Regions from separate parts of the Lacrimispora sp. YZC11 genome, predicted to be linked through region 2. Evidence: a T-box and tRNA genes for the amino acid it is inferred to sense, from the RefSeq annotation. Region 2 holds a T-box; the other regions hold tRNA genes.

Region 1 (10,970 bases), on a different contig from region 2:
TTGTTAATGTCTGAAAATACGACATTAATCAGCAAATTATTACAGGCTTACACTCTTTAGTTATACACAAATCTGAGGACGAAGCGTTGGGAAATAGTGAATGCTGACAGATTATCGTCGGCCACTAGAATTATTTTAATCAGGTTAGGCACTGCGGTATCAGAGGTAAGCAGAGTAGAAGGTGGATAGTATTGCTTTTACACATCTTGTCTATCTGTCCCATATACTATAGTGTAGTGCGATAGGATATGAGTTAAATATATGAGCAGTTATAAATGCAAATGCAGATGTTTTAATAATTGCGACAGTGAGCGCGAGTGCGATTGCGACCGTGAACAGCGAGTGTGATTGTGACCGCGATCGTGAGTGTGAACGGTGTAAACAAGCAATAAAAGAAGCCTATTGGAGAGGTTTTAGAGACGGTTGTAGAAAAAGCAGTCGCCGGGAAGAGGAAATCGACGAATGTGAAGAGTAGTAAATGATAAATGGCATACTTTCGTTAGTTCAAGCCCGCCAAAGGTAAATTAATCAGTACTTACCTATTATAAAATAGATTAGAATAGATACATACAAATACACAATGTACTTGCAATATAGAAAGACGGTTGCTAACCGGATAAATTCGAAATTTTCTATATAAATATCGGCGGTGAATGCTATCTTCCGCAGCATTCACATCTTTTATAATGCCCCCATATAATAAAATATAAATAAATAAATGAGGTGTAAATATGGGTTGTTCATGGGGCGGCTGTAATAACAGACGTAATTGTAACTGCGGAAACAACTGGAATAATTGTTGTTGTGAAAATAGATGTAATTGCGAAGAAGAGAAAGATATGTGTGAAAAGGAAAGAAGAGAAGCTTACTGTGCAGGTTTTCGTGATGGATGCAACAGCGCTTCCCGCTGGCGCAACGATGATGATTGCTGATGCAATTAATGCAGGATAAGAGAAGTCCTGTAGAAGGCTGAGAGTTTCTGCTTTGGAATGTGCGCCGCAACAGGCGTTTGTATACCATCTTAAGGGATCAATATGTGCTCTTAATAATGTGACTGACTATAGGAAACAAGATAAAATAATAAAAGGTTTTAACGATCATTTAGCCCCGGGACGTTTGTCTTCGGGGCTATTGTGATTCCGGTGATTTCTTCAGAATTGACGATCTTACCTAAAAAAAATTCAGATAATCAATAGTTTGTTGACAAATATATAAAAAATGATTATAATTTAAGGTGATATATCGGATTTTTTGTAGAAAATAAATAAATTAAATATCAGCCTTATATCTACCCTGGATAAAGGCCGGTGAGTTCGGTCTTTGTTATGTCAGGACTAGAAAGATGGCATGATGCTGCTGCCCTTTAATTTCGGGCCATTTTTTTGCGAAAAATCGAAATACCATGAAAAGGAGAAGGAATATGAAAAGCAACTCAGAAATCAGCATGAACAATATTTACAAGCTGGATGGGCGTGTGCCCTTGGAAAAGGCCATACCATTCGGCCTACAGCATGTACTGGCTATGTTTGTAGCCAATTTAACCCCGATAGTCATTGTGACGGCAGCGGCAGGGCTGAGTGAGGGGGAGACGGCTATGTTAATCCAGAATGCCATGTTTGTTGCTGGGATAGCAACCTTAATTCAGTTGTATCCGGTATGGAAGATTGGGGCGAAGCTTCCTATCGTCATGGGGGTTAGCTTTACGTTTGTTACCATCTTAAGCTCGGTTGGCGTTAAGTATGGATATCCGGGCATATTGGGTGCCATTCTTGTTGGAGGTGCGGTTGAAGGAACTTTGGGGCTTTTCGCAAAATATTGGAGAAAACTGATTTCTCCCATTGTTTCAGCATGTGTGGTAACTTCCATTGGTTTTTCTCTTTTAACCGTTGGAGCCAGATCCTTTGGGGGTGGTTATAGTGATTCCTTTGGGTCATCAACCAACCTTCTGATAGGATTTGTGACGCTTCTCAGCAGCATTCTGTTTAACATCTTTGCCAAATCCTTCTGGAAGCAGCTTTCCATATTATTTGGTCTGGTGATGGGATACATACTTTCTGCTATACTTGGAATTGTGAATTTGTCCGGGTTATTTGCCGGTGGGTTCGTATCTTTGCCCAGGATTTTACCCTTTATTCCAGAATTCCATATAGGAGCTATTTTATCAGTTGTGGTGATATTCCTGGTTTCTGCAACCGAAACAATCGGCGATACCACGGCCATGGTGGTTTCGGGTCTTGACCGTGAGATAACGGAGAAGGAGATATCAGGTTCTCTTGCCTGTGATGGGTTTGCAAGCAGCATTTCTTCTCTGTTCGGATGCCTGCCTGTTACTTCTTTTAGTCAGAATGTGGGACTTATAGCAATGACGAAGGTTGTTAACCGTTTTACCATCATGACAGGGGCTGCCTGTATGATACTGGCAGGTTTATTTCCACCGATTGGTTCTTTTTTTGCATCTCTTCCTGAGGCCGTGCTGGGAGGTTGTACTATCATGATGTTTGGATCAATCATCATAAGCGGAGTGCAGATGCTGGCCCGGGCCGGGTTTAGCCAGAGAAATTCCATTATCAGTTCCTTGTCGCTTAGCGTGGGAATCGGATTTACCCTGATTCCTGAAATTTTTCATATATTCCCGGAAATTATTCAGGATGTATTTGCGGAAAACTGTGTGGCTGTTGTGTTTGTACTGGCTTTGGGGCTGAACCTCATACTTCCGGAAAAAATGGAAATTGAAAAACCGGCAGAGGTGATGGAGTAGGGCTTATATTCCAATAGATAACGAAAAAGCGCTGACAAAGATGCCTGCGCTTTTTCGTTATCCATAATTACATGTGCCTTATATTTCCTGGCAATAAAAAACTCCCCGAGTAGGACTTGAACCTACGACCCAACGGTTAACAGCCGTTTGCTCTACCGACTGAGCTATCGAGGAATACATGATTTATTATACCCAAAAAGAGAAATATGTCAATAGGAAAAAAAAAATATTAAAAAAATGCGGGAGATGGGACTTGAACCCACACGAGCATACACCCACAAGATCCTTAGTCTTGCCTGTCTGCCAATTCCAGCACTCCCGCACAACGAGCTTTATCTTAGCACTTAAAAGTGAAATTGTCAATATTTTTTGAAAAATATATACAAAAAAAATATTTGAAAAATTTGGAGAAATGTTGTTGACATATAAGAGCTTGTATACTATAATAACTATTGTTGTTACGACAGATAACAACGAAATGCAGAAGTGGCGGAATTGGCAGACGCGCACGGTTCAGGTCCGTGTGGTAGCAATACCTTGAGGGTTCAAGTCCCTTCTTCTGCATGAAACTATGCAGATTGTCATAGCTGCGTGGTTTTCAAAATATATATGACATGCGGGAGTGCTGGAATTGGCAGACAGGCAAGACTAAGGATCTTGTGGTTGTATGATCGTGTGGGTTCAAGTCCCATCTCCCGCATTATAATTTAAACCTAATTAGAATGTCCTGTGGAGAATACCGCAGGACATTAAGCTTTTTGGGGTTTTACCTATTTTGAGCCGAGGATTTAGTGATAATCCTCGGCTTTTTACGTTAATAAAGAGACGGGGTGATTCGCAAGGAACTATCCTGAGACTGTCATAATTTAAGAAGATGAAGTCGGTAAGAGACTAGTAGTTATAGGAGAAGCAAATAGAAACTTCGTTTTCTTACTGGTTACAAGTTCAAGTGATTTTTTAGGCACTTGATGTGCTATGTGAGTAAGAATATACATCTGAAGATGAAGACAAATCGTATGATATAACAAGGGGTAACTTAGCTGATAATGCAGGTTACCCCTTGTTTAATATTTCTTAAGATAAGGAAACTCCTATATCACTGACCCGGCAAAGAAATGTTTCAACATCCGTTTTACCGCCTCATCCCAAAGTTTCCAATCGTGTACCCCACTCCATCCTTCAAAGGTAACCTTGTAAGGCAGACTTTGAAGATGTTGGTGAAGCCGTACCGATTCAGGATAAAGATGATCCTCTTTGCCGCAGGCAATAAAAATATCAGGGCGGGAGGGGGCGTCGGCATCCCGGGAGGCCAGGAAAAAAATATCATCTTCCGGAGCAAGGTCACAATGTTCACCGAATATTCCCTGAAACTCCTGTTTATTTGGGTGGTTTTCCGGTGTTTCCGTTACATGCTTAAGAATATCCGTGACAGCGGAGATGGCTCCGCAGCCAGCATACCGGTCAGGATGAAGAAGGGCGGTTTTCAGAGCGCCATAGCCGCCCATGGACATTCCGGCAATATAACGGTCTTTTGAGTTTGTACTGATATGAAACATGGATTCGAATAAATACGGCAATTCTTCCGATATGTATGTCTGGTAGTCCAGTCCGTATTTCATGTTGATGTAAAAGCTTCGATTTACCTCCGGCATGATAATGGCGGTATTGTAGGCTTCTGCATATTGTTCCAGGCTGGTATATCGGGTCCAGACGGAATAGTTGTGTGAACGCCCGTGAAGCAGATACAGAGTCTTGACCGGCCGGTCCGTCTGACAGAAATCCTGCGGAAGGATCGCGCAGACAGAAGTGACCATGCGGATGGATTCGGCTTTCAGCTCACAATGGAGAAAGGCCATATTATTTACCTGCCTGGTACTGTTGGGTATACTCCTTGATTATCTGCTCTCCGCCTGCAGCTTTCCAGTCCTCAATGGCAGCTTTCCAGCCGTCTAAATCCAGCTCTCCGATCACATATTTGATTTTGGCATCATTGATCTGGTTTTCTAAATCGCCGCCGGTTTCCACATTGGTATCGGAGATGAACGGCAATACAACGTTGTGTACCGAATACTGGGCATTTTCATTCATGAGGCGGATAATTTTCTGGTTTAATTCCGGCTGGTTATTAGCCGTTAGGTTCTGAGTGGTATAGAAAGGAGTAATCTGGCGGATATCGTTGTATTTGCGGGCATAGATCTCGGACTGTTCCTTTGTCTGTTCCACACCGCCGTCTTTCACGGTATAAGATTCGCCTCCAATACCCCAGTTCATGCCGTCCGCCATTTCCGGGTCGCCCAATTTATCCAGAAACGCCAACAGTTTTAACAGTTCTTCTTCTGTTTTGACTGCTGTTTTTGAAAACGCCAGGCCGCCGGTATATCCCTGATAGCCGGTAATATGATAGGGGGTGTCAGGCTCTGCTTTTAACAGTTGGAAGATATCGGTCGTGGCATTGGGGAAAACGGCAGCCAGATCGGTAACGCGGGTTGCGGCGTCTTCTAAGTTTCCCAGAAACAGCATGCCGGCTGCGCCGGATGTGAAGTTTTGCATTTCATCTTTGCAGATGGGGAAGTCCTGATTAAATAAACCTTCGGAATAAGCCTGTCTGAACCATGTAAGGGATTTCGTGTAGGTATCAGAATAGAATTCAGGCATAACATTTCCATTTTCATCAATCCCCCAGGTGTTCGGTCCGCCCATATAGATGCTTAACAAGGTGGAAAAGCGGGGAAGGGCATTGTATTTTAAGGAGAAGCCATAGGTGTCGTTTTTGCCGTTCTGATCCGGATCATTGTAGGTGAATGCATAGAGAACGTCGTGAAGTTCCTCTATTGTGGCAGGCATCTCCATACCTACAGCCTCCAGCCAATCCTGGCGGATGATTCCGCCTTCTCTGGAAATTTCCCGCACTTTCGGTATCAGGACTTGCTGTCCATCAATTTGGACATTTTTAAGAACCGTTTTATCAATCCGGCTTAAGTTAGGAAACTGGTCTAAGTATGGCCCTATGTCCCAGAACATTCCGGAGCGGACCGCGTTGACAAAACCGGCGTTTTTTACCTCGCGGATGGTGGTGATCTGCGGCAGGTCCTTGGAGGCGATCAGAGTATTGAGCTTCTCACTATAGGCGGACTGCGGAACCCAGGTGACCTTCACTTCAGAACCGGTATATTCGGAAATCTTCTGTATCAGCGGATTGTCATCGGTGGGAGCCTCCGCACCGGTATAGTTTGCCATAAGCGTAATCTGCGGCAATGGATCGGCAGCGTCCTGGAATGGAGAAGTACTTCCTTCTGTTCTCGTCTGGCTGTCAGAAGAACCAGAGGAAGAACTGGCGGTATTCTTACCGCACGCGGCTGCAGATAATACCATGCCTGATGTAAAACATACAAAAAGGATCTGTCTTCCTAACTTTACATTTTTTAATAAACCCATATAAACCTCCAAATTCAATCATGATAGATCATTTTGTTCTCGTGTACACACTTAAATTGTAGGTTTGGATGCGAGATAAAGCAATAATCATCTTTACCCTGAAATTCTCATATGGAAATGCAATGGAATCAACAAAATACTCATTTTCAAAAATACAACCATGCTCATTTACTTTCAAGGTAAGAAAATGAGCATGAGGGATAAAATTCATACAAAGTTTCTTGGCTTGATTGTACAAAAGAGCGAAAAACAAGATTATTGAGTTATCCATATTATGTAAATATAATGTCAGTAGGAGATATCCCCGAGCTTCAGTGAGTATGCTGACGAGCTGCTTACAGCAAGGACATAGAAGAGTTCTTGAAGCAAACGATCAAAAACAGGATGCGAATCCGGAAAGGAGAAGATATGAAAATAAAGAGCGATTGGAAAAAAATCATGTCCTATAAGTGGCTGTATGCCATGCTGATCCCGGGCATCGTTTATTATGCTCTGTTTAAATTCGGTCCCATGTTTGGCTTAATTGCTGCATTCAAAAACTACCAGCCGTTTCTCGGCTTTTTTGACAGCGAGTGGGTCGGGCTTAAATATTTCATCCGTTTTTTTACGGATAAATCTTTTATGAAGCTTTTAGGTAATACCCTGACCTTATCATTGCTTAATCTGGCATTTTTCTTTCCTATGCCGATCTTAGTTGCATTGCTTCTGAATGAAGTAAAATGCGGCTGGTTCAAGCGGACCGTACAAAGTGTGGTGTATCTGCCCCACTTTTTATCATGGGTGGTAATCGTAGGGATTTCCTATACCCTGTTTACTTCTGACGGTGGAATTATAACGGAAGGATTGAAGCAGTTGGGCTTCGGACAGATGAACTTCTTAACCAGCCCCAGATGGCTAAAGCCCATGGTAGTGATACAGAATATATGGAAAGAAACCGGTTGGGGTACAATCATTTTCCTGGCTGCACTGGCAGGAGTAAATATGGAAATGTACGAAGCTGCAAAGCTGGATGGAGCCAGCAGGCTGCAACAAGCCTGGTACATCACATTGCCTGCTATAAAGACCACCATTATCACCATGTTGATTTTAAGATTGGGACATGTCATGGAATCCGGCTTTGACCAGCTATATAATATGCAGAATGCGATGAACCGGGATGTGGCGGATGTATTTGATACCTATGTGTACCGCATGGGTCTGGTGAATGGACAGTTAAGCTATTCCACGGCGGTTGGATTGTTCAAATCTCTGGTTGGGCTGGTTTTGGTTCTGACTGCGGATAAGATCTCTAAAAAAGTAGGAGAGGAAGGTATCTTATGAGGAGGGCGAGACGATCCTATGGCGACAGGGTCTTTGATTTCATTGTTTACATACTGCTGGCGATCATAACGCTTGTTACATTATTTCCGATTCTCTACATTGTGGCGGGGTCTTTTGCTTCCGTAAAGGAACTGGCTTTGAACCGCTTTCTCCTGATCCCTAAGGAGCCTTCACTGGATGCTTATAAATATATTTTTTCTACCAGAACCCTCATGAGAAGCATGAGCGTAACGGTAATGGTGACCCTTGTGGGCACCATCGTTAACCTGGTTATGACCTGCCTTACGGCATATCCGTTATCCAGAAAGGAACTTCCCGGCAGAAAGTATCTGATGTATGCGGTGACCTTTACCCTGGTATTCAGCGGCGGTATGATCCCCACCTATCTGGTAGTGGATGCGCTGGGCCTGATTGATTCCTATGCGTCCCTTATTCTGCCGGGAGCGATCAGCAGTTTTAATCTGATTCTGGTGAAAAATTTCTTTCAGGAGATTCCCCAGGACCTAATCGACTCCGCCAAGATAGACGGGTGCAATGAAGCGGGGGTATTGGCTAAAATCGTTCTGCCCCTATCAAAGCCGGCCCTTGCGACCTTTACCATGTTTTACGCAGTGGGTCACTGGAATACCTTTCTGACCGCCCTGCTTTACTTGAACGACTCCAGGAAATGGACGATCCAGGTGTTGTTAAGACAGATCGTGATCCTGGCCCAGGGTGGTATCGGAGATGAAGCTTCTCTGGGGATGGAATTTGTCATTCCGTCTCAGAGCGTAAAAATGGCTGTTATTGTAGTAGCAACCCTGCCGATTGTATTGTTCTATCCTTTTATGCAGAAATATTTCGAAAAAGGTGTTATGGTAGGCTCGATAAAAGGATGAACTTCCTTATAATAGTACTGGGAGGTGAAATATATGAAAAAGAAAAAGAATCTATATTTTAGAAAGATATTCACAGTACTATTATTCATCGGGATTTTACCGGTTGTTATTTTAATCATTGCAGTCAGCAGCATGACGTCAGCCCAGATGGAAAGCTTGTATGAGGTTCAGGCATCTTCGCTTCATAATAAAAGAAAACAGATTGAGGTCAGCTTGGAATATGTGGACAATTCCATGATACGGGGCGGTCTTAGCAGAGCCATTGTGGGAAGTGTAAGGAGACCGCGGGAGGCACGATATTTCCAGGATTTTAACGCCGCGAATGATCAGTTGAAACTTTTAGGGGCGCTGTCCTTTCCGGTGGCAGATACCATACTGGTCAGCAGTCAACAGAGGTGGGTCATGAGCCAGCAAAGCTTTCAGCCTATTTCAGAATCCGTTTATGGCACGTTGGTGGAACAGTTGGAGAAAATTCCAAAGTCTTCTTTTTGGCATTATAATGATTTATACATCTATCTGGTTGAAAGAATTCCGGTCAATGTCAGCACGGGAAACGGCATGTTGATCACGATCATCGACAAGAAAACGATTTACAATGAGCTTAATGGAGAAAACCAGAATGAGCAAGTAGTGATCCTGGATGAAAACGAAAATTGTATCGTGGGAGCAGTTGGAACCGAGGCGGTCGTGGAATATATAAAGGCCTCCGGTGAAAAATGGGCGGCGTTGCAGGAAGGACTACCTCAACAGATTACTTTTTACAATGAAAACTATGTCTGCGCCGTATCCAGATCGGAGTTTAATGACTGGACGTATGTGTCCGTAATATTGAATTCAGACTTAAAAAAAGGAATGGAGTCTGTCTATCGCTTGGTATGGATAGTCATTGCCAGCATGATTATTATTCTCTTAACGCTCGTTTACTGCTTTTCAAAGGTACTGTATCGCCCGATTGATGTACTCAATGAGTTGGTGGATAACAGTCTTTCGGATGGGGACAAGAGGAACCTGGATTCCATCACATCTAAAGTTCATTATCTGGTAGAAAAGAATGTGGAGCTGAAGAAACGACTTTCGGACACAGAAGAATCTAACAGAGAAATTTACCTAAGAAAAATATACCGGAATGAACCAGTCGTCATTAGTACCCAAGAATTGCTTCGCCATAAGGTGATTACAGAACCGATTGAAAGCCGTCATATTCATGTCATCGCAGTGAAATTCTACATAACGGCGGAGAACAAAAAGGATGCGGAGATTTATGTCTTTGGAGTTAAAAACATCATTGCGGAACTGATGGGAACGGAGGACAGCTTTGTACCGGTAGCCATTGACCAGGTGATCTATATCACCCATTATAAAGAGTTCATGTCGGCGGAGGGGGCTTTGCTTCAGCTTCAAAGAACCTGCGAGATGGTGGTTTTAGCTATTGCGCGGTATACAGGACTGCAGGTCAATATTGGAATCAGCAGACAGGTATTTTCGGTAGATCAGCTTCCGACCGCAGTGGAAGAGTGTAAATCAGCGCTGCGAAAAGCGATTGGACGGTCAGGGGTTTGCATTTTCTCCGGCCTCAATGAAGGAAAAGGAGTTGTTCTTTCAGAAATCCGGATCAAGCAAAAACGCCTTCAGATTATTCAGTCGGTTCTGGAAGGAACAGAGGAACAGTGCAAGGATCATCTGGCTGCGTATTTTGAAAAACTGGATGGAGTGGATTACTATTTGTTTAAGCTTGAGGTCAACAAATTATTATCCGATATTCTGGACTGCTATAATGAGTATTCCCTTCAGCCGGATTATGGAAAGATGAAAGAGATCGCGGATTTTGATATTACAAAAGATATCGATTCCATAGAAAAACTGAAGCTGTATTTTTGGGAGTATTTCTTAAAGCCTCTGAACTACAAAGTAAAAGAGCCGGCAGAGAGCCAGCGGGTGATTACGCAGATTATGGAGTATTTAAATCAGAACCTTGAGGAGGATATTTCTCTGGAACAATGCGCGAGACATTTTAATTATAATCCGAATTACTTAAGCCGGATGTTTAAAAAGCAGTTTGGCAAGACCTATACCGAGTATGTCATCGATAAGAAGCTGAAACGCTGCAAGGAATTGCTGTCTGAGACGGATTTGAGCATTCATGAAATTTCCGTGCGGCTAGGATACAACAGTCCCCAGAATTTTATTCGTGTATTTAAAAAATATACTTTGATAACACCTGGACAATACCGGAATCAGTTGAAAGGGAAGAAAGAGGAAATCGAATAGCATTTGCTTGGAAAGGAAGGTTTAAGATATGGAAAATGTAAGATATGCACAGGTAGGAACCGGCGGACGCGCCAGGATGTATTATGAGGCACTGAGTTCGACGTATGCGGATTGCTGTGAACTGGTGGCTTTTTGTGATTTAAGCCAGACCAGAATGGATTATGCCAACCGCATGATCGGTGAGAAGTTTGGAAAGGAGCCGGTCCCGACGTATCATTATACGAAATTTGAAGAGATGATGAAGGCAGAAAAGCCGGACGTCGTGATTGTAACCAGTGTGGACAGAACCCATGATGAATACATTATAAAAG
Region 2 (10,970 bases):
GCACTTCGAAAAGGCTGTCTTTTCCCTGACTGCAATCGGTTACTATCGCTTCAAATATTTTTACATAAGGTCTGTCATAATATAATTTTTCCATCTTTTGCCCCTCATTTCTCTATTGTACTAATTATACACAACAATTGGATAAGTTCAATCATAACAATTCTAAAATTTTAAGAAAAATTGGAAACAGTGGCAAGCTGACATTCATACACTTACATTGTAAACAAATTATTTGGAGGAACCAATATGAGTGATCTGGCAGCAACTAACTGTGGATGCGGATGCGATTGCAACAACGGAGGCAACAACGGATGTGGCTTCAATCTGATTTGGATTATCCTTATCCTGTGCTTCTGCGGCGGCGGAAACGGCGGCTGCGGTGGCGGTTGCGGTGGCAATTGTGGCGGTGGTTGCGGCGGCTTTGGCGGAAATGATGGATGTAGTTGGATTTGGATCATCATTCTTCTGTGCTGCTGTGGCGGCGGCGGCTTTGGCGGAAATAACTTCTGCTAAGCGAAACATAAAACAAGGCCCGATCTTTTCACAGATCGGGCCTTGTTTTTATTTATGAACGGCTCTGGCCGTTATCTTTTCCAGGCCTTTGAAAAGAGTTCTGGCCACTTACTCCCTTTATGGAGCCCCTGTTCTGTTTCCTCTTCATACATTCTTCATCAATTTCATATACTGCATTTCCATCTATGATTAATCGGCTTTTCATATCTAAATCACTCTCCTGTAATACTAATATATGCAGACGCATATATTGTCAACAAGAAAAGTAAGGAATCTTATGCCATGAACAACGAGCAAGATATACGCGCAAATGATCTGGACTCTCTTATCGGCGATAATCATCTTCAGATGATGAAGGCTGCTCTGCCTTATATGGATGTTTCCCAACAGCGTTTTATGTCCTACTTCGTCAAAGTAAACGAGCTGCGCCGCACCATTAATCTTTTCGAAGAAGGAGAAGTAGCTGCCATGGGACTTAGTTCCCCAAGGGAAAGAGACCGGTCCAACAACTCACTTGAAATGCTGAATACCATAAAGGCTTTTGCGAATCCGTCAGAACAGGATCTCATTGACCTTATTATCAACTTCTCTCAGGGCCTTAGGATGGCTAACTCCTACCCTGACCCAAGCCCGGTACCAAGTTCCACTATTCCAGTCCAGGCCCAGTCCCAATCCGAAACACCTCCAAACAAACCAACGGGTAACCAACGGCAGCAGAATAATAATAATAATAATAATAATAATAATAATAATAATAATAACCCCTTTGGACGTATGCCTCTGGACCAGCTCAAGAATTTCATGCCGCCGGACCAGCAGTCCCGGTTTGAAACCATGCAACTTATGATGTCCGCCATGCAGCAGATGAATTAATCCATGTTCCTCCCCTGGCTCCCTTACCATATCTCATAGAAAGGAAGAAAAATAATCTATGAACTTCAACTGGAAACAAGACCCCAGACTAAGAAATATGAATCCGCAAAAGCTCTCCTTGCTGACTGAATTTGTAAAACGGGTAGAATCCACCCCAAAAGACCAGCTTGTTCCAACGCTTTTAAACTTAAATGCGGAAGCAAGCCAAAAAGGCATTCAGTTTAATGATGAAGAAACCGACCTTCTCATCTCCATTATGAGCGCCAACATGGGACCAAACGAGCGGAAACGAATAGATACCATGCGGATGCTTTCCAAAAATTTTATGAAGCGCAATACAAAATAAGAATAAGGACATTATGGGCGATTCCAATGGGGATCTGCCATAATGTCCTTATTCTGCACAGGCAGCGAGCCAAACAAACCTGCTTGCATGTATAGTTGGCTACTGCTGCGGCAACTGCAAGAAACTCGCATAACGTGTTTCTTGCAGCTTACCTCTCAGATAACAATTATTTGCACACGATATTTACAATTTTTCCAGGAACATAGATTTCCTTAACAATGGTTCCTGTTATCTTATCCGGGATTAAAGCCTTTCCTGCTTCAATGGCTTCTTCCTTTGATACATTTACAGGAAGCTTTGCCACTGCTCTGGTCTTACCGTTTACCTGGACTGCAACCTCGATCTCGTCATCCTTCATGGCCTCTTCATCGCATTCCGGCCACTGTGCATGGAATACGGAAGTCACGCCGCCAAGCTGCTGCCACAGTTCTTCGCCGATATGAGGAGCAAAAGGAGCAACTAAAACCACAAAGGCCTTTAATGTCTCTTTGTCTATGCCTCCGGTCTTTTTAGCCAGGTCGATCAACTTATTATTATATTCCATGAATCCGGAAATTACCGTATTTAAGTTAAACTGGTTGAAACGCTGTTCAATATCAAAAATCAGTTTGCTGCGCAGACGAAGCATTTCCCTGGTAGCTTCCACATTCTTATCGCTGCTTTCTTTTACCAGATTCCAGAAGCGGTGTAAGAAACGGCTGACGCCTTCGATTCCCCTGTCATCCCACTCTGCATCCAGCTCCGGCGGCCCTACAAAGAGCTCATACATACGGAGGGCATCACAGCCATAGTCACGTACCAAATCATCAGGAGATACCACATTTCCCTTTGACTTGCTCATCTTGATTCCATTCTTTCCGTTGATCATACCCTGATTAAACAGCTTGGTAAAGGGCTCATCAAAGTCCACCACACCGATGTCGTTTAAGAACTTGGTGTAAAAACGGGAATACAAAAGATGAAGCACGGCATGCTCCACGCCGCCGATATACATATCCACCGGAAGATATTTTTTCGCTTTTTCCTTGGATACCAGCTCGTTTTCGTTGTGACTGTCCACATAGCGGAGAAAATACCAGGAGGAACCGGCCCACTGAGGCATGGTGTTGGTCTCTCTCTTAGCAGGAGCGCCGCACACCGGGCATGTGGTATTCACCCATTCTTCAATATCTGCCAGAGGAGATTCTCCCGTGCCGGTAGGCTGGTAGCTTTCTACCTCCGGAAGGGTGAGAGGAAGCTGGTCTTCCGGTACCGGGACATTGCCGCAGTGAGGACAGTGGATGATGGGAATAGGCTCTCCCCAGTAGCGCTGTCTGGAGAATACCCAGTCACGAAGCTTAAAGTTTACGGTTTTCTTTCCAAGGCCCCGGGACTCGATCATTACAGGAGCCTCTTTTTTAAGGATGGAGGATTCCATTCCGTTCCACTCACCGGAATTGATCATGATTCCGCTGGCATCGGTATAGGCTTCCGTCATGTTTTCGATTTCCTTGCCGTCCTTTGAGATAACCTGGACAATCGGAATGTTGAACTTCGTTGCAAACTCAAAATCCCTGTCATCATGGGCTGGCACGCACATGATGGCGCCGGTACCGTAATCAGCAAGCACATAATCGGAAAGCCAGATGGGAACCTTGGCACCGCTTAAGGGATTTACCGCATAGCTGCCGGTAAATACGCCGGTCTTTTCCTTATCCTGAAGGCGGTCCACGTTTGACTTCATGGAAGCATCGTAGATATATTTCTCAACCGCTTCTTTATTTTCCGGGGTAGCGAGGCCAGCGGCAAGAGCGTGTTCCGGCGCAAGCACCATAAAGGTAGCCCCGTATAAGGTATCAGGTCTGGTGGTATAAACCGTGATGCTCTCCTCTATTCCGTCTACCTTAAAATCAACCTCAGCTCCATAGGATTTCCCGATCCATTCTGACTGCATTTTCTTGACCTTATCCGGCCAGTCAAGCTTATCCAGATCATTTAACAGACGGTCTGCGTATGCTGTGATTTTTAACATCCACTGCCTTAAGTTTTTCTTTGTAACTCCGGTTCCGCAGCGCTCACAGCAGCCGTTTACCACTTCTTCGTTTGCAAGTCCTGTCTTACAGGATGGGCACCAGTTGATAGGGAACTCCTTCTCATAGGCCAGGCCCTTTTTAAACATCTGAACAAAAATCCACTGGGTCCATTTGTAAAATCCGGGATCCGTGGTGTTAACCTCCATATCCCAGTCATAGACGGCTGCAATCTCATTGATCTGACGCTTGATGTTCGCCACGTTCTCCGCTGTGGATTTTGCCGGATGAACTCCCATCTTGATGGCGTAATTCTCTGCCGGAAGGCCGAAGGCATCCCATCCCATGGGATGAATCACATAATGACCCTTTAAAATCTGATATCTGCTCCACACATCGGAGATTACATAGCCTCTCCAGTGGCCTACATGAAGGCCGCTTCCTGACGGATATGGGAACATATCCAGACAGTAGTATTTCTCTTTCTTCCCATCGTCAACATTGATGGGGTTCTTTGCCCAGTTTTCACGCCACTTTTTCTCAATGGCGCTGTGGTTGTAGGATGCTGCCATAACAAAATTTCCTCCTTTTGCGAAAGGGATTCTCCCTGTTTTAAATGTCCGCGTACAAAGGCCGTAAGAGCACATAAAAAATGCGCCTCAGACCGTTTATACGGCCATAGAGACGCAGGATCTACCGCGTGGTACCACTCTATTTCATACAAGATTCGTATGCTCTCACTGGATATGGAAAAACATATCCGCCCGCTCTAACGGTCGGGACACCGGCAATGCTTACACAGAAAGCTTAGCTTCCTTCAGCATGCTACTCAAAGGCCAGTTCGGCTGCCATCCCCAACCGGCTTCCACCACCCGCCGGCTCTCTGCATGTTTCAGACAGATTACTATTCCTAATCACAGTATTTTTGCTAACTACAAATGTAACATAATTGACGAATTGTGTCAACCGTATTTTAAGAAATACCAGAGCGCTCCCCCCTATTGTATGGATTCCATATAATGCCTGTAAAGCTTTTTGTCATTTATATCCGGTTATCTTCACCCTATGACGGAACGGTTTTATAATTACTATTGTCTTACCTTTTCATTTAACCGGACGAAATGACGAAGGTCACAGCCGAAAGAAGGAAAAACAAGATCATTCCAAGGTTAAAAAAAAGTACCTTAAATGCTCCTTTGCCCCAGGTCTCCATAGGCCCCGGATAAAATACCAGCTTTCTTTGATTGATAATAAACAAAATGGTTCCCGCAAAAACTGCTCCAAGCATAAATATGGAATAGCCCACGGTAAGCAGCGGATCGTCTCCAATATGCAGGGCCACAATAGAGCCAAGAAAATTGATGATCATGTGAAAAATTATGGTATAGCGAAGCTTTCCTGTCTGAATATAAATATAGGCAAACACCATACCGATCCCAAAGGCATAAAAGAACTGGTAGAAATTTCCGTGGCTTAAGCCAAAGACAACACTGGATACCAGGATTGCCGCCTTATCTCCATACAACCGGATCCGGTCAATCAGGACCTTACGAAACAGTATTTCTTCGCAAACAGGGGCTAAAACCACCATAGTGACAAAAATCGACCAGGTGTTTAAGCCTTTCATCACTTCCTCTACCGGGTTGACCATGGGCTTTCCCAAAAGTGCACAGACAATGCTCATGAGACCCTGTCCCATAAGGTTTCCAAAAAACAAGGCGCTTATACAGACCAGGAATCCGGAAACAAGCATTCCTGCCCCGGCTTTCTTTGCCCTGGGCCTGCAAAAAACCGGCATATCCTTTACAATAAGGCAGGCAATGACTCCCCCAACCAGATAATTAGCCAGGGAAACAAATATCATGTACCAGTTTCCAAAGGTTATTTCCATTCCGAACCGGGACAGTGCAATAGCAATGACTCCTAACTCAAGCTGTATCACTATCGTTACAAGAAGGAATGCCCCATATCCGATTCCCACTCTTGAAAACGCCTTCCATGCATTTCTTCTGTCTTCCACTATTTCCATACCTCCTGCCAGTAGGTATCAGTTTATCACAAATCAGAAAAAAGCGCAATTATTCCGGGTCTGGCAGCCTGCCGGAAATCACGGTAAATCCAGGCATGTTCCGGATCGGCGTTACTAAAATCAGATTTTCCAGGTACGTTTCCGCAATATCATTTGACCGTAACGGATCATGTATACATTTGATCGCCTTGCCTCATCTCTCTTCCCTGATTGCCGCCTCTCCCCGTATGGGCCGCTCCAGCATAAAGGAAGCGCTCGCCAGGCGAGGAAACGATTTAAGCGAAGGAAAGCTGCGTTCCATTTTAAAGGAGCTTTCCGACGAAGGCCTCATTAAAATCAACCGCACCAGAGGAGGATGCGAGATCACAGAGCTGGGGATGACAGTGCTTTAAATGTTATTTTAAACCGGATCCGGGCTATGCATGATATTTCAGTTTTGTATCCACCAGAAAGTCAATGCCCAGCCCATCCGGTTCTCTTCTTATTTCTTTGTTTTCACGGTCAAACAAGTCCGGATATTTGGATACCAGGGGCCATTCCTTGCTGACCAATCGGTTCAGATGATGGTTTAAAACTCCGTGAAGCCGTTCAGAATCCTTTGCAAGGATGGCATCCACCATTTCTCTGTGCTGCTTTACAACCCCAGATTCAATTCCGGAGTCCGCCATGGCCAACATCCGGATTCTTCTGTAATGGCCGGAGTTGGCAGCCAGAATATCATTGCAGTATCCCTTGTTGGCTCCATCGTAGAAGATGGAATGAAAATACATATCCTCTGCCAGAAACGACCGGATATCTTTCTTTTTTTCAAGCTGCTCCTGTCTGTCTAAAGACATCTCCAATGCGGTGATCGCTTTTAAATTGCATACTGCCATAAATTCCAACATCACATTTTCTTCCACGCAAATCCTTAAAAACCGCTCATTGCGGACCTTATCATAATCAATCTTGGATATCATGGTCCCGCGCTGGGGAAGAAATGTAATGAGCCCCTCCTTGGAAAGGCTGATTAATGCATCCCTGACCGGAGTTCTTCCAACCTCATAAGACTCGCTTATGTCCTTGATACTGAATATCATTCCAGGACGCAGCTTTAAATCCAGTATATCGGATCTCAATACATCATAAATGGTATCTTCCTGGTTGTTTTCTGTGCCGCCCATGAATGCCTCCTGTTAATAACTTAATACTTCCCTGTACATCTTCAGGGCTTCGTTTGAATTATAATTATAATACAAAAGTATATCAAGCGCAAATGGTGAATAAAGAAATCCATTTATTTTCTTGGAAAAATACATGCCGGCAATCTCGGATAGCGCCCTAACGGTTGATTCACTCTTGTAGCCGAATAGTTTCCACAGAACCACCTTTTCCCTTCTGGTATAGATCCCCTCCTCCTCTTCCTCAAGGAAATGAAAAATCTCATGTCCCAGGATCAGCCTTTCAATCTGTTCCATCGTCAGCAGACCTTCCGGCAGCCCACATTTAGCTGCCAGCTCTATGGGTTCCTTCATGATCTGTATCCGGTCAGGAGGTGTAAAAAGGGCAAATAACACCCGGTCTGCTATCTGCCCACTGTCCGCATACTCCACGTTTAACTTCAATTTTCCTGCCAGTTCCCAGGGATCCCAGGTTCCCAGACTGCTCATGACTTTATCTGCCATTTCATATCCGCAGCAGATTGCATGTTCAATCATCCTCTTTTTTTCTGCTTCGCTGACCTTGTCGCGCAGGATGTCCCTGGAGAATGCATACATTCCCCAGGACAGATCATTCACCTGCGCCAAGCTTTCTGCCATTTCCCGCAATATCATTTCAGACATATCAATCTCCAAACATTTAATTCTGTTTTACGTTGGCTCCTACAATCATAATTTCTTCATCCGGCTCTAGAGATGATACCTCCAGATCAATCAGCAATTCCAACTGTTCAAAATCCTGGGCCGCAAAATCCGTGACTCGGGCACCCATACAAATGTAATAGTCCGGCCTTATAATCAGGTCCGTCTGGTAAACTGCCATATCATCCCAAAGCTGCTTTAAGGCTTCTAAGCAATCTGCCGCTTTTACCTTCCGGCACATACCTCTTCCTCTCTGCACCTTAATAAAGCCCTTTTTATCAACAATACGTATGGCACCGGGAGACTCGTCCTCCATATTTTCCCCATAGATATAGAAGTAATCCGAACTTGCCAGAAGCTTTGTTTCCTTATCTGCAATCCGCATATCCTGGGCTGCCAGATGCCTGGCTTCCGATTCATCGCATTCCTTTAAAAGATCCGCAGTCTTAACCTCTGTGGATCCGGTTGCAATCGCCGTTACCTTGGAGGTCTGAGAATCAATCTCAATGTGGATTTCTACCGATTCCGCCGTTGCTCCGGATTCAATCGCTTTGTTTAAAGCCTCATTCTTAATGGCGCGGATATCGTCCTTGGATGGAGAGGGTATAATCCGTTCCACCACATCCCGCACCATGGAAAGAGCAACGCCAATGGAGGAAATGACCTCCGCATTTTCCGGTATGGAATATTTGACACCCATCTTTTCGCTGAAATATATAATCAGGGAGGCAGCTCCTCCGCCTACGCCCACCAGGGAAATCTGATCCTTTTCCAGCTTATATTTCTCGGCCAGCTCCAGTATGACCGGTTCAATTTTTGCATAGGCCTTTTCCATGATCTGTTTCGCAATATCTTCTGCTGTGGTACCGCAGTAATCAGCCAGAGCCTTCATAGCCTTTCTGGCGGCTTCCACATTTCCATAAGAAAAATGCTCCGGCTTTACCAGTCCAAGCACATTAGCCGCGCAGGAATTGGTAAGAGTAACCACAGAACCGTCCTCCATCCGGATCCGGACATAATCGGCAGGATCACCAGGTTTGGGGGAGAAGAACTCCACCTTTGGCCCTTTGATTTTAACCGGATCCGTAAACACGGAATAATCAAGTCCTGCAATATGGGCGGAACGGGGACCTACATCCAGAACGCCTTGTTTATTCGCCCGTACCATGGACCCTCCGGCCACGCCGAGAACCCGTACATCAAGAGAGGAGATATAGGTAGGATGACCGCCAACAATGGAATAATCAATGGCAGGACGGCCGTTTTTGATGACACCGATGTTGGTGGTGGTTCCTCCCACCTCAAAATAAACGCCGTTGGATGCACGAAGATACATGAGAGAACCCATAACGGAGGCAGCAGGCCCTGACAGCATGGTCAGTACGGGGCGCTTTTTCATTTCAGAGATTTCCATCACCCCACCATCGCCTCTCATAATCATAAGCGGTACATAAACCCCGGCCTCTCTTACGGAGTCCTCCGTAGAATTGGCAGTATCCAGCATCTTTGGAAGGATGGAGGCATTGATGGCAGCGGTTCTTGTCCGTCTGGTGAGCCCGTAAAGCTTGGTAATGTCAGAAGCCATGGTAGTGGGAACACCTCTTTCGCTGGCCGCCTCGTAAACCTCCTGCTCCGGTCCGCCGTCGTCTACGCCAAAAGCCATGGAAGAAACAAATACCTCTGCCCCTGCTTTCTGCATCTCGCCGATGGTTTTTTCCACTACGGACTTCTCCAGTTTTTTAATATTCAAAAATTCATTGATAATTTTAATCTTCTTTTGATTTCCCAGGTCAATATCCGCAAGTCTGGTCTGTTTTTTAGCAAGGATTCCTTCCAGGCCGCCCTTTGCCATGCCGATAACGCCCACAGCAGCCACGTCACCCTCGATCAGCGCATTGGTGGCCTGTGTTGTAGAATGGGCGACGAATACTACATCTTCCGGACTGATTTGATTTTCGTGCATACAATTCTGAAAGGACTTAACCACTCCTGCCGCAACACCTCTGGGATCGTCATGGGTTGTCTTCACTGAGGACTTCCCAATAATTTCATGGGTGGCATTATCAATTGCAACCGCCTTTGTATGAGTACCTCCCACATCAATGCCCATTCTTACTGATCTTTTCATTAATATGACCGTTCCTTTCTAAAGAGGGAACTGGCAGCATTCCCTGCCAGTTCCGTATTTATTTCATATTTTAACCTCATCAAGTAGGGTCGCGGATTGCGAATATCCGGTTGACTTACATTAAACCACCGTAAAGGACAAACGCAAGGATGCAGCAGATGAAACCGACGATCCACCCTGTGGGTATGGACATTTTCATATAATCTTTCGTCGAAACCTTTGTATAGCCGAAGCCCCAGGCTACCCAGGACTGGGTGATGTCCAGATGCTGCGGTGCAATGGTCGTTATGGCAAACAGAGGGTATAAAAATGCAACCGGTGCGTTCGGAAGCGCAGCAATGACAACTGCCAGAATTGCGGTTCCGCATCCAACAAGGTTCAAAGGACCTCTAAAGAAGCCCAGAGGAGTCAGGATTGCAAAAATAAGGGCAAGGACAAGAGCACTCCTTGGAACAAAGCCTCCCAAAATAGCAGTAAAATACGGTGCGGCATATGCGGCAGCGTTGTTGAACATGGACAGCGTAAGCAAGAAGCCGATCATAGGAGCAACATCAATGGAACCATCGGTAAACAGCTTGGCAAAAAGCCGGCAGATATCGGAGTAGGTTCCTTTCAGCTTTCCTGTAGTGATAAGTGCGTAAATACCTGCGAGGCAGAATCCCAGGATGATCGGGATCTGAAAGACTACAACACCCAGAACCGGAAGAATTACGGAAATCCAGGAAATGGCCGGAGCATTGTCACTTACAGTAAAAGATTTTGCCGCCCAGGCATGAGCCGCTTTTTTGCTCATGGATAAGTTGGCTACGATCAGTACCACCACCAGCGCAACGACCATACAGATAACACCCATCTGGAAATAATCATTGTAAGTATAGTTTTCCGCAGCTGGGTTAAATCCTGCATAAATAGTCTGATACTGCTTGAAGTTAACAATATTACCAAAGATACCGGCCATAATGGATCCCATAAAGCTGAACATGGCAATAGGCGCCGGTACGCCGAGTGACAGCATGATGGGAAGCACGATAACCGCAATGGAGATTACAGGTCCGATTCCTGTCATGGACATAAAGATAATTGCTGTAACAATACATAACAATCCCATGGTGATCCTCGGCTTGTCTCCGCCCAGCTCAACAACCTTACGGATAAGTGTTGATGCAATTCCCGTATCCACCAGAACTCTGCCGAAGAACGCTCCAAAGAATACGTTGACCAGAATTGATTT
Region 3 (10,970 bases), on a different contig from region 2:
ATGGTTGGGGACAAAAAGTTCAGATAAAGTTCAGACAGGCGACAAGTGAAATTCAGTCAAACGCTATAAGATATTACTCATCAGTAGTTAGGAGGTGAGAACATGGATGAAAAAGGAAGGCACGAACATAAATTGAATATCAATTATGCTGACTATATGCAGTTATCGTCTAGGCTAAGACACATTGCAAAATTTGACGAGAATGCATTGGATGATGGTTCCTATATAATCAGGAGCCTGTATTTCGACAATTACGCGGACAAAGCAGTGGTCGAAAAGCTGTCCGGGGCCAGCAGACGAGAAAAATTCAGAATCCGGTTTTATAACGATGACCCTTCATTTATCAGGCTTGAAAAAAAGAGCAAAGCAAACAGGTTATGTTACAAAAAAAACGCACCAATAACCGTAGAGCAATGCGAAGGTATACTGGCCGGAAATTGGGGATTATTGAAAGAAAGCGGTCAGGAATTGCTGATGGAACTATATACAAAAATGCACTATCAGAACTTGCGGCCTCGAACGATTGTGGACTATAAAAGAGAAACTTATGTCTATCATGCCGGTAATGTCCGTATAACATTTGACAGTAACATCCGAACTTCAAACAATGTAAGCGGCTTATTTAACCCGGAGCTTGTTACAATTCCGGCAGCAAGCGCCATAGTGCTTGAAATAAAATATGATGGTTTTATCCCTGAAATCATTCGTCAGCTGGTTCGGGTAGACAGCAGGAACGAGACTGAATTTTCCAAATATGTAGTATCAAGACTTATATAAATAAAAAGGAGTGTTAATTATGTTAGATCAACTGTTGAATTTCACCTTCCTCAATAAGGCTGCTTCATTTTCCATAACGGATATTATAGCTGCTTTAGGTATTTCATTTGTGATTGGTTTGTTTATTTTCATGGTATATAAAAAGACCTACATAGGTGTCATGTACTCCTCATCTTTCGGTATTACCCTGATTGCAATGGACTTAATCACAACGCTTGTTATATTGGCAGTATCTTCAAACCTAATTACGTCGCTGGGTATGGTGGGCGCACTATCCATTGTCCGTTTCCGTACGGTTGTAAAGGAACCGCTTGACCTCGTATATCTGTTCTGGTCCATTACCACAGGTATCATTGTCGGCGCAGGTTTAATTCCCCTTGCCGTAATAGGTTCCATTGCTATAGGTCTCGTCCTGTTTGTGTTTGTCAACAGGAAATCTGCAGATACTCCTTATGTAGTGGTAATAAACTGCGATGATGAGAATGCCGAAACCCAATCAACATCAATGCTTAAAAACCATACGAAAAAGCATCTTGTCAAATCCAAGAACGTGTCAAGAAACGGCATTGAGCTGACTGTTGAGGTTCGCCTCAAAGATTCCTCAGTGAAATTCGTTAATGATCTGCTTAATATAAACGGTGTTTCAAATGCAGTCCTTGTTAGCTATAATGGCGATTATTATATGTAATGAGAAAAATACAGATGGGAGGTGAAGGCAATGATAACCAGCAAACATATAGCAAAAATCACGGCACTGCTTGTTTGCTTGTCGCTGTTCGCCTGTGTCATGATCGTTTATGCCGCCGGAGTGAATCAAAATAAAAAGGTGATGGACTACGAATCAAAGCTGTTTGGGGATGAGATCCTTACGATAGATATACGTGTCGATGAAAATGAGTGGCAGGAAATGCTTGACAACGCCATAGAAAAAGAATACATTTCAGCGGATTTAGTCATAAACGGCGAATTATTTAATACAGTCGGTATACGCACAAAAGGCAATTCAAGCTTGTCACAGGTAGTCAGTATGGACGACAGTGACCGTTATAGCATTAATTTTAAATTTAATTATTATGTGAAAGGGCAGACATGTTATGGGCTGGACAACTTTTGCATTAACAACCTATTGGGTGATACCACCTATATGAAAGATTATCTGTCATACGACATTATGAAATATATAGGTGTGGAAACACCGCTTATGAATTATGCCAGCGTAACAGTTAATGGAGAAGATTTCGGCTTCTGCCTGGCATTGGAACGGTACGAAAAATCTTTTCTTGACAGGGTTTATGATACATCCGGCGGACAGCTCTACAGCGTCAAAACCACAATGGGTCAAGGCGAAAACTTCGTGGAAAATGATGCCGGACAAAATGGAGCTGCACCAAATAATCAAGAAAACCCAGAAAGCAGCACTAATGGACAGCAGGACGCCGGCGGGCAAAGCCGGCAAGGTAATCAGGGGCAGCCGGATAGCGATGATGCTGGTGCCCAACTGGAACAACCGGATAACCAAAACGGCGGTATGGGTGGTTTTCCAATGGGTGGTATGGGCGGACGCGGCGGCGGAGACCTTGTTTATGTTGATGATAATATAAGCAGTTATAGTTCAATATTTAACAATGCCCAATTTCTTAAGAACTCCGATAAAGACAAACAGCGTGTTATTACCGCAATAAAAAACTTAAATGAAGGAACAAATCTGGAGCAGTATTTTGATGTGGACGAAATTCTTCGCTATCTGGCAGCACATACGGTGGTTGTAAATCTTGACAGCTATACATCTGGTATGGCGCAAAATTATTACATTTATGAACGCGATGGAAAAATTACTGTTTTGCCTTGGGATTACGGTCTTGCCTTTGGCGGATTCCAGAGTGATAGCGCCAGTGACGTTGTAAACTTCCCCATCGACACACCAGTCAGCGGTGTAAGCATGGAAGACCGCCCCCTCATTAATAAATTGCTTGAAGTTCCGGAATATAAGGATAAATATCATGAATACCTGCGACAGATCGTGGATGGTTATTTTGTAAGCGGTGTTTTTGCGGAAACTGTAATGGATTTAGACGCAAAAATCAATAACTATGTTAAAAACGATGTTTCCGCCTTTGCCACATACGAAGAATATGAAGCATCTCTTCCGGTCTTTATTGAACTGGGAACCCTTCGTGCTCAGAGTATTGACGGGCAGCTTAACGGAACCATTCCTTCAACGACAGATGGACAAAATTCAGAGAAGGATGCGTTAATTGATGCTTCCGGTATTAATCTGTCCGCATTGGGCAGTATGATGGGCGGAGGCAACCGGGGTGAAGGAGACCGGGGTGAAGGCGGCTTCGGTGGTATGGGAGGTATGGATCGGGAGCTTATCCAGAAAGCCATGCCTATCTTGCAGGAAAATGGCGGGGTGATAAGTGATGAGGTTAAAAAACAGCTTTTGGAATTGGGCTTGACAGAAGAACAAATTACGCAGGCGGCGGAAATGACAAACAGGATGCCCGGCGGGAACGCAGCTAACCAGCAAAGTAAGGCTGCCTCCGCAAACACATTAGATCCAACATATGCGGTGAGTGTATTTGTATCACTTATACTTCTAACCGGAGCAATCATATTCATAATGAGAGCCAAAAAAACTTACTGATAAAATACAAACGGCTGAAGGCAATCCTTCAGCCCCTTGTACTGGCTACTCATTTGCTTTCATGCTATAATTATGGATAACAAGGTGGTGAAACTATGGCAAAAATATTGGTTTGTGACGATGAAAGCGGACTTAGAACCGTACTTAAAAGATATGCGGTCTTTGAAGGACATGAGGTTGTTGAAGCAGCTGACGGAATGGAAGCTGTTGAGGCCTGCCGCAAGGAATCCTTTGACATCATTATAATGGATATTATGATGCCGGAACTGGATGGCTTTTCAGCGGTAAAAGAAATCAGAAAAACATTAGATACTCCCGTTATTATGCTATCAGCACGGGGGGAGGAATATGACAAGGTTTTAGGGTTTGAGGTTGGCATTGACGATTATGTAGTTAAGCCTTTTTCTTCTAAGGAGATCATGATGCGTGTAAATGCTATCCTGCGCAGAACACAGAAAAACGCGGCTGCAAGTGATAATGACAATGGACATGTCATATTCCGAAAAGAGGGATTTGAAGCAGATTTGACCGCCTATAAGGTTTCAATTGACGGCATTCTTGCAAATCTTGCCCCAAAAGAATATGATCTGCTATTCTTCTTGATTCGAAATAAAAACATCGCTGTTCCACGCGAAAAAATTCTCACAGAAGTATGGGGATTTGATTATTACGGCGATGACCGGACGCTGGATACACACATGAAGTTACTGAGAAAATCCTTAGGCCCTTATGCAAAGTTTATTACTACTTTACGGGGATTAGGTTATCGGTTCGAGGGCTAGCATATGAAAAAATCACAGCGGTTAATGTGGAAAATCTTTATCTTTTTACTTGGTTTCTGCGCGTTGCTTCTTGTTGTTTTATGGCTGTTTGAAACAGTATTTCTAAGTAAAATGTATGAAAATATTCGAAGAAAAGAAATAAACAACGCGATTGCTTTGATAGAAAAAAATATTGACAATCCCAATCTCAATCAAATTATAATGCAGCTTGCCGACGATTCGGAAATACTTGTGACTCCGTCACATGATTTCATACCGCCAAACAGGCCAAATCCCGATAACAGGCCAAACCCTGATAACAGACCTCAAATGCGGCAGGCAATAACCGAAATAAGAAATTTTGTCACGTCTGATGGCAGAACCGTCTCGCTTACTTTTTATGCAATTATATCTCCTGTCAACGCAACGATTTCTACGATAAAAGTTCAGTTGTATTATGTTACTGGCATTATGTTTGTTTTATCCATTGTTCTGGCATTTATCATTGCAAAAACCGTTTCGAAACCGATTGAAAAACTGAATAAGAGCGCAAAAATTCTGGCAACTGGAAACTATGATATTCATTTTTCAGGTAAGGGCTACAGAGAAATCCATGAATTATCGGATACATTGAATCATTCTGCTTCGGAACTTTCAAAGGTGGAACGGTTAAGGCGCGAACTTATGGCTAATATCTCCCATGATTTGAGAACTCCTCTTGCTCTAATATATAGCCATGCTGAAATGATGCATGATTTCCCTGATGAAATCACTTCGGAAGAAACACAGACGATCATGGATGAAACCCAGCGGCTTTCCTCTTTAGTAAATGATATTCTTGATGTCTCCCGATTGGAAACCGGCACAATGGAGCTAAACACGGCAGTCTATAATATTACTGAAAGCATTGATAAAACCGTTAGCAGAATTGCCGACTTGGTTAAAAAAGAAAATTACAGCCTTGTTTTCGAACATGACGAGGAGGTCTTCGTAAATGCGGATGAAGTTAAAATAACACAGGCAATCTATAATTTGCTGACGAACGCAATTCATTACAGCACAAACGATTTGACTATTATCATTCGGCAAAAAATCATAAACGAACTGGTCAGAATTGAAGTGGAAGATCATGGTGAGGGCATTGGCAAGGATAATCTGTCTTACATTTGGGACAGATATTATAAAATTGATAAAAGGCATAAACGTGCGATCACAGGAACCGGTCTTGGACTGTCTATTGTAAAAAAAATTGTTGAGCTGCACCAAGGCAGCTACGGAGTGGATTCGCAAGTAGGTAAAGGCAGTGTGTTCTGGTTTCAGATACCAGGAATTAATAAGGTCCAGCCAAAAGAAGAACAATCAAGTTAACACAGTTAAAACGCCTGACGAACTCAAGGTTTCGTCAGGCGTTATATCGTTGTGAATCCACACCCCCTATAGGTACAGCGGTTACGCTTCCAGCTTTTTCTTTAACAATAAATTTTTCCCTGATATCCCTGGCTCTGTCATTTGAACCGGATCTAATATATGGTCCAGTTCTTCTTCGCCTATAAGTTTCTCCTGGAGAATCAGAGTTCTTACGGGTTTGCCGCTTAACATGGCTTTCTTAGCAATATCTGCCGCCTTTTGGTACCCAACATGCGGGCAAATCGCTGTGATGATTCCGACACTGTTATCTACCAGGAAACGGCATCTTGCTTCGTTAGCCGTAATGCCAGATACGCAGTTATCTACAAATGTCTGTACGGCATAGGCAAGAGTGTCAATGGACTGGAACATGCAATAAAAAATGATAGGTTCAAATGCATTTAATTCCAATTGTCCGGCTTCTACGGCCATGGTGATGGTTACATCATTCCCAATGATGTTAAAGGCAACCTGATTCACAACTTCAGGAATCACCGGATTTACTTTTCCAGGCATGATGGATGAGCCATTTTGCTTAGCAGGAAGGTTGATTTCATGAAAGCCTGTTCTTGGTCCGGATGACATCAGGCGAAGATCATTGGCAATTTTAGACAATGTCACGGCGCAGGCCTTGACAGCACCTGATACGGCAACAAAAGAATCAAGATTTTGTGTCGCATCTATCAAATCTGCAGCCTGCACTAATTCCATATTTGACACCTTCGCTAAATTAGGCACAATACGTTTCAAATAATTTACATCAGCATTGATACCTGTCCCTATGGCTGTTCCACCCATATTCAAAGTACACATTTCTTCCATGGCTTTGTCAATGCGGCGAAGGTCACGCATAATTGCTGTTGAATAAGCCTTAAATTCCTGACCCAATCGAATGGGGACTGCATCCTGCATCTGGGTGCGTCCCATCTTCAGGACATGGTCAAATTCGTCAGCTTTTTCACAAAATGCCTGATGCAGCCGGAGAAGTTCTATTTTCAGTTTTTTAAGAAGCCTTAAAGAAGTCATTTTCCCCGCGCTTGGAACGACATCATTTGTGGACTGTCCACAGTTTACATGATCATTCGGATTTACAATGGAATAATCGCCCTTTTGTCCGCCAAGAAGCTCAATCGCACGGTTTGCTATCACTTCGTTGGCGTTCATATTCAGAGAAGTTCCTGCTCCGCCCTGAATCGGATCAACGATGAAGTCTTTGCGGAATTGTCCAGCCAGAATTTCATCACATGCCTGAATAATCGCTTCTGCAGTTTTTCTGTCCAGAAGACCGATCTCAAGGTTCGTTATGGCTGCTGCTTTCTTTATGTAAGCAAGGCTGTTAATGATTTCAGGGTGAATGTTGAGACCGGTGATATGAAAGTTTTCTGCCGCGCGCATCGATTGTACGCCGTAATACACATTACCCGGCACATCTTTCATTCCTATGGAATCCTTTTCGACTCTGTAATCTATGTTATTTATGCTATCCAATGACTAATCCTCCGTAATCGGTAAAATACCGTTTTGTATTGTATTTATTATAAAATTTATTTATAATATAATCAAATACGTATATTTGTATAATTGGTATAACTCTAAAGTTATAACTTGAAGCAGAGGAGGTTTATAGTGTTTAAGGGGATGGATTATGTATACCTGGTATACAAAGAACAAAGTTTTTCCAAAGCAGCAAAAAAGCTTTTTATTTCGCAGCCTTCGCTGAGCGCTACAATAAAAAGAATCGAGCTTAAAATTGGATATCCGATCTTTGATAGAAGTACAAAGCCTTTGACTCTAACAGAGTGCGGAAAAAAATATATTAAATCCGTGGAGGAAATGCTCTTTATTGAGAGTGAGTTTTACAATTTTGTAAATGACTGGGGAGATTTAAAAATAGGAGAGCTGATTTTAGGAGGAAGCAGCCTTTTTTCTTCATGGGTACTGCCCCCTTTAATGGGCGAATTTACAAAACGTTTTCCAATGGTTAAGGTAGAGTTGATTGAAGAGAGCACAGCGGAGTTGGCATCGTATCTTCAAAACGGCAGAATTGATTTGATGATTGATAATTGTTCTCTGGACAAAGGGATATTTGATAACAGTATTTACAAGGAAGAACATTTGCTTCTGGCTGTACCGAAAACCTTTGAAATTAACCGAAAAGCAGAGCAGTACCAGGTTCCGGTGCAGCTGATTCTTGACGGCTCCTTTTTGGAAGAAATGATTAAGCCAGTACCGCTGAAACTATTCGAAAAGGAACCATTTATAATGCTGAAGCCTGAGAACGATACAAGGAAGCGTGCTATGGAAATTCTTCAGGATCATGGCATTACTCCAAATATTGTATTTGAACTTGACCAGCAGCTTACCTCTTACAATATAACTTGTTCAGGAATGGGTATATCCTTTATCAGTGACACACTGATTGCACAGGTTCTTTCTCATCCAAATGTTGTTTATTATAAGATCAAAAGTGAAATTTGCCATCGGAACTTATATTTCTATTGGAAGACGGGGCGGCGTTTCACCCGGGCAATGGAGGAATTTTTGAAAATTGCAGGGAGCAGAAAAAGCTGATATACCTGTTTTCTATATCAAGACAACAAGAGACCTTGTACTCCATATCAGAGTACAAGGTCTCTTTCTTATCATGCCGGCGACCGGAATCGAACCGGTACGGGCGATTAAGCCCGCAGGATTTTAAGTCCTGTGCGTCTGCCTGTTCCGCCACGCCGGCATTCTCATATACCGTTTCAGTTCTCTGCAACGGTACTGACTGGGTGGAGAAGGATTCGAACCTTCGAAGTCGTCGACAACAGATTTACAGTCTGCCCCCTTTGGCCGCTCGGGAACCCACCCATGCTTTTTATTAAGCAAGCGAGTGTTATTTTATCACAGGGACATTAAAAAATCAAGTTTTTTTATAAAAAATAAATTTTCTAATTCTGGTCAGCCACCAGTAAAACAGAGCTTGTTCCCGGCATGGAGATAAGTACCTGGCCATCCTTCACCTCATAGGGAACTTTGCCTACATTATACCCGTTTTCATAGGTCAGCATGTATCGGGACATGGTCTCTCCATCCTTCATTCCCAGCTGCCATACTGGGATACTGACCTGCCGCTCTTCTGTAAAATTATTGACTGCCACGGCGCAAATGCTGTCCTTGCAGAAACGTCCATAGGAGATGAGGTTCTTCCCGGCCAGAAGCTGTTTTAAGGATCCTAGGCGCAGTGCCGGTATGCTGTGATGAAGTCCCGTCATATACCGGTGAAACTCGATCAGCTCCAAATCCTCTCTGCCCCAGGGATAAGTTCTCCGGTTATCAGGATCCGTCCAGCCGCAGACGCCGGCCTCGTCCCCGTAATAAATCGTGGGAGCGCCGGGCCAGGTCATCTGGATCATTACCGCCTCCCTGAAAATCCCGTTGCGAATGCCCTGGGAAGCCGCTTCCGGACCAAGAGTGGAAGTCCGTCCCACCTTGCCGTTGGTTCTGGTCATAAAGCGGGAATGGTCATGGTTTGACAGCTCATTCATGGCCACCTGGACGGAGCCTGTCATCATGCGGCTCATATGGTAGTTCATGGACTTAAAAAAGCTTTCTCCATCTCCGAACAGGCTGGGGTTGCTTTCATCGCTGTGTTTCTCCATGCCCGTCAAAAACCAGGTTACCGGCTCCATGAAGGCGTCATAATTCATGACGGTATCCCACTGGTCGCCCTGGAGCCAGCTGGAAGGGTCCCCGTAATGCTCTGCCAGCACAATAGCCTCAGGATTAGCCTCCTTCACCGCCTTCCGGAAATCTCTCCAGAACTTATGGTTGTACTCGCTGCTGTGGCCCAAATCTGCCGCCACATCAAGACGCCATCCATCCACATTGTAGGGCGGAGAAACCCATTTCCGGGCGATTTGTAATATATACTCATACAAAGTCTGGGAATCCTCATAATTAAGCTTAGGAAGGGTTGCATGCCCCCACCAGCCGTCGTAAGAACTGTTATAGGGCCAGGCTTCTTCATCGTAAAATTTAAAAAACGTCCTGTACGGACTGTCCTTTGACACATAGGCTCCCGGCTCGTACTTTCCGGACATCTCATAGATCCGTTCGCCATCCAGCCATTTATTAAAAGAACCGCAATGGTTAAATACTCCATCCAAAATAACTCTCATCCCCCGTTTGTGCACCTCTTCCACAAACCGGGCGAAAAACTCATTGCTGGCTTCTAAATTCTCCTTATCCGTCGTCCGGATCATGTACTTTGCAGCAAGCCGGCTATCCTTTGCATCAGTTGCCACCGGCTGCCCCCCATCCTTAACGATCACGCCATAATGGGGATCAATGTAATCATAATCCTGGCAGTCATACTTATGATTGGATGGCGATACAAAAATAGGATTAAAATATAATACGTCAACGCCAAGGCTCTTTAAATAATCCAGTTGATTCCATACCCCCTGTAAATCACCGCCGTAAAAACACCCTACATCCATCTGGTTGGGATATTTCCCCCAGTCCTGTACTTTGGATACCGGACGGCCAATATATACATACTCTCCATCCACCGCATCATTGGTCTCGTCTCCATTGCAGAACCGGTCCACATATATCTGATACATGACGGCCCCTTTGGCCCAGTCAGGCGTAGTAAAACCAGGAACAATACGAAAATATAACCCTTCCGGATTATCCCCGGAAACACCCAGCCGGTTATAATAGCAGACTTCTCCGCCCTTAACCACCTTAAAGCTGTAGCTGATTTTTTCATGTCCTGCCGTCAATTGATATTTATAATAATCAAACAACCCTTCAGACTCCGTCTTTTCCATGGGCGTCTCATAGTCTAACCCCTCCTGGATATAACAGACCTGGTCCACATTATCCTTGGCCGTTCGGAAAAACAGAATCACATCTTCCCCCACACCGGGTTCTGCCGGGAATCGGAAACTTTCTGTCTCATCGGTAAATAACGCATCTCTATTTAACGTCTCAGCCTGGAAGCACATATGATTTTCATTTCCTTTCTCGTCATCTATACATTCTATTTTATCCGATTGAATCAAAATATACAACCCTACCTTTTTTATTAACAGGCATAAAAAACGGTCAGCGGGGCAGCTGACCGTTTTTCGGAGAAGGTATTTCGTTTCTTATGGGGTGTAGCAAAAACTATATAATGTATTGGGGGGGTTTACGATTATTACTATACCATGTCTGTGAAAATAAGTGTGCACAAACATCATTTTTTTACTTATGATTTTTTATGCACTTTTTCTCCGCCCCTGCACTAGACACAAAAAAGCGCAGATTCCGGGGCGGAAACTTAGATATTTTCCCGGTGTCTGCGCTTCTATCCTATTTAAGCCTGCGAGGATTCTTAACCTTCT

The links. A T-box is a leader RNA that pairs with one kind of tRNA and senses whether it is charged. The one in region 2 lies ahead of leuS (leucine--tRNA ligase), so its partner is inferred to be a tRNA-Leu.
Region 1: it encodes a tRNA-Leu, which carries the amino acid that the T-box ahead of leuS (leucine--tRNA ligase) is inferred to sense. The anticodon was not compared.
Region 3: it encodes a tRNA-Leu, which carries the amino acid that the T-box ahead of leuS (leucine--tRNA ligase) is inferred to sense. The anticodon was not compared.

What each region holds. Positions count from the first base shown of each region.
Region 1 is NZ_BAAJYQ010000005.1:9,212-20,181, reverse strand. It holds gene AC27IJ_RS03235 (hypothetical protein) at 805-951, shown strand; gene AC27IJ_RS03230 (uracil-xanthine permease family protein) at 1,421-2,758, shown strand; tRNA gene AC27IJ_RS03225 (tRNA-Asn) at 2,860-2,932, opposite strand; tRNA gene AC27IJ_RS03220 (tRNA-Leu) at 2,997-3,080, opposite strand; tRNA gene AC27IJ_RS03215 (tRNA-Leu) at 3,239-3,322, shown strand; tRNA gene AC27IJ_RS03210 (tRNA-Leu) at 3,375-3,458, shown strand; gene AC27IJ_RS03205 (alpha/beta hydrolase) at 3,850-4,614, opposite strand; gene AC27IJ_RS03200 (extracellular solute-binding protein) at 4,616-6,193, opposite strand; gene AC27IJ_RS03195 (ABC transporter permease) at 6,602-7,513, shown strand; gene AC27IJ_RS03190 (carbohydrate ABC transporter permease) at 7,510-8,391, shown strand; gene AC27IJ_RS03185 (helix-turn-helix domain-containing protein) at 8,425-10,659, shown strand; gene AC27IJ_RS03180 (Gfo/Idh/MocA family protein) at 10,688-10,970, shown strand, end outside.
Region 2 is NZ_BAAJYQ010000006.1:27,919-38,888, forward strand. It holds gene AC27IJ_RS06375 (alanyl-tRNA editing protein) at 1-94, opposite strand, end outside; gene AC27IJ_RS06380 (hypothetical protein) at 247-513, shown strand; gene AC27IJ_RS06385 (hypothetical protein) at 566-718, opposite strand; gene AC27IJ_RS06390 (hypothetical protein) at 796-1,386, shown strand; gene AC27IJ_RS06395 (hypothetical protein) at 1,445-1,732, shown strand; gene leuS (leucine--tRNA ligase) at 1,899-4,313, opposite strand; T-box leader at 4,419-4,668, opposite strand; gene AC27IJ_RS06405 (CPBP family intramembrane glutamic endopeptidase) at 4,850-5,761, opposite strand; gene AC27IJ_RS06410 (winged-helix domain-containing protein) at 5,950-6,162, shown strand; gene AC27IJ_RS06415 (GntR family transcriptional regulator) at 6,187-6,933, opposite strand; gene AC27IJ_RS06420 (hypothetical protein) at 6,946-7,593, opposite strand; gene AC27IJ_RS06425 (hydantoinase/oxoprolinase family protein) at 7,610-9,739, opposite strand; gene AC27IJ_RS06430 (citrate transporter) at 9,855-10,970, opposite strand, start outside.
Region 3 is NZ_BAAJYQ010000020.1:314,741-325,710, reverse strand. It holds gene AC27IJ_RS22975 (polyphosphate polymerase domain-containing protein) at 103-777, shown strand; gene AC27IJ_RS22970 (DUF4956 domain-containing protein) at 797-1,465, shown strand; gene AC27IJ_RS22965 (CotH kinase family protein) at 1,496-3,424, shown strand; gene AC27IJ_RS22960 (response regulator transcription factor) at 3,520-4,206, shown strand; gene AC27IJ_RS22955 (sensor histidine kinase) at 4,210-5,553, shown strand; gene AC27IJ_RS22950 (aspartate ammonia-lyase) at 5,635-7,071, opposite strand; gene AC27IJ_RS22945 (LysR substrate-binding domain-containing protein) at 7,219-8,163, shown strand; tRNA gene AC27IJ_RS22940 (tRNA-Leu) at 8,238-8,323, opposite strand; tRNA gene AC27IJ_RS22935 (tRNA-Tyr) at 8,364-8,445, opposite strand; gene AC27IJ_RS22930 (glycoside hydrolase family 13 protein) at 8,526-10,589, opposite strand; gene ftsH (ATP-dependent zinc metalloprotease FtsH) at 10,961-10,970, opposite strand, start outside.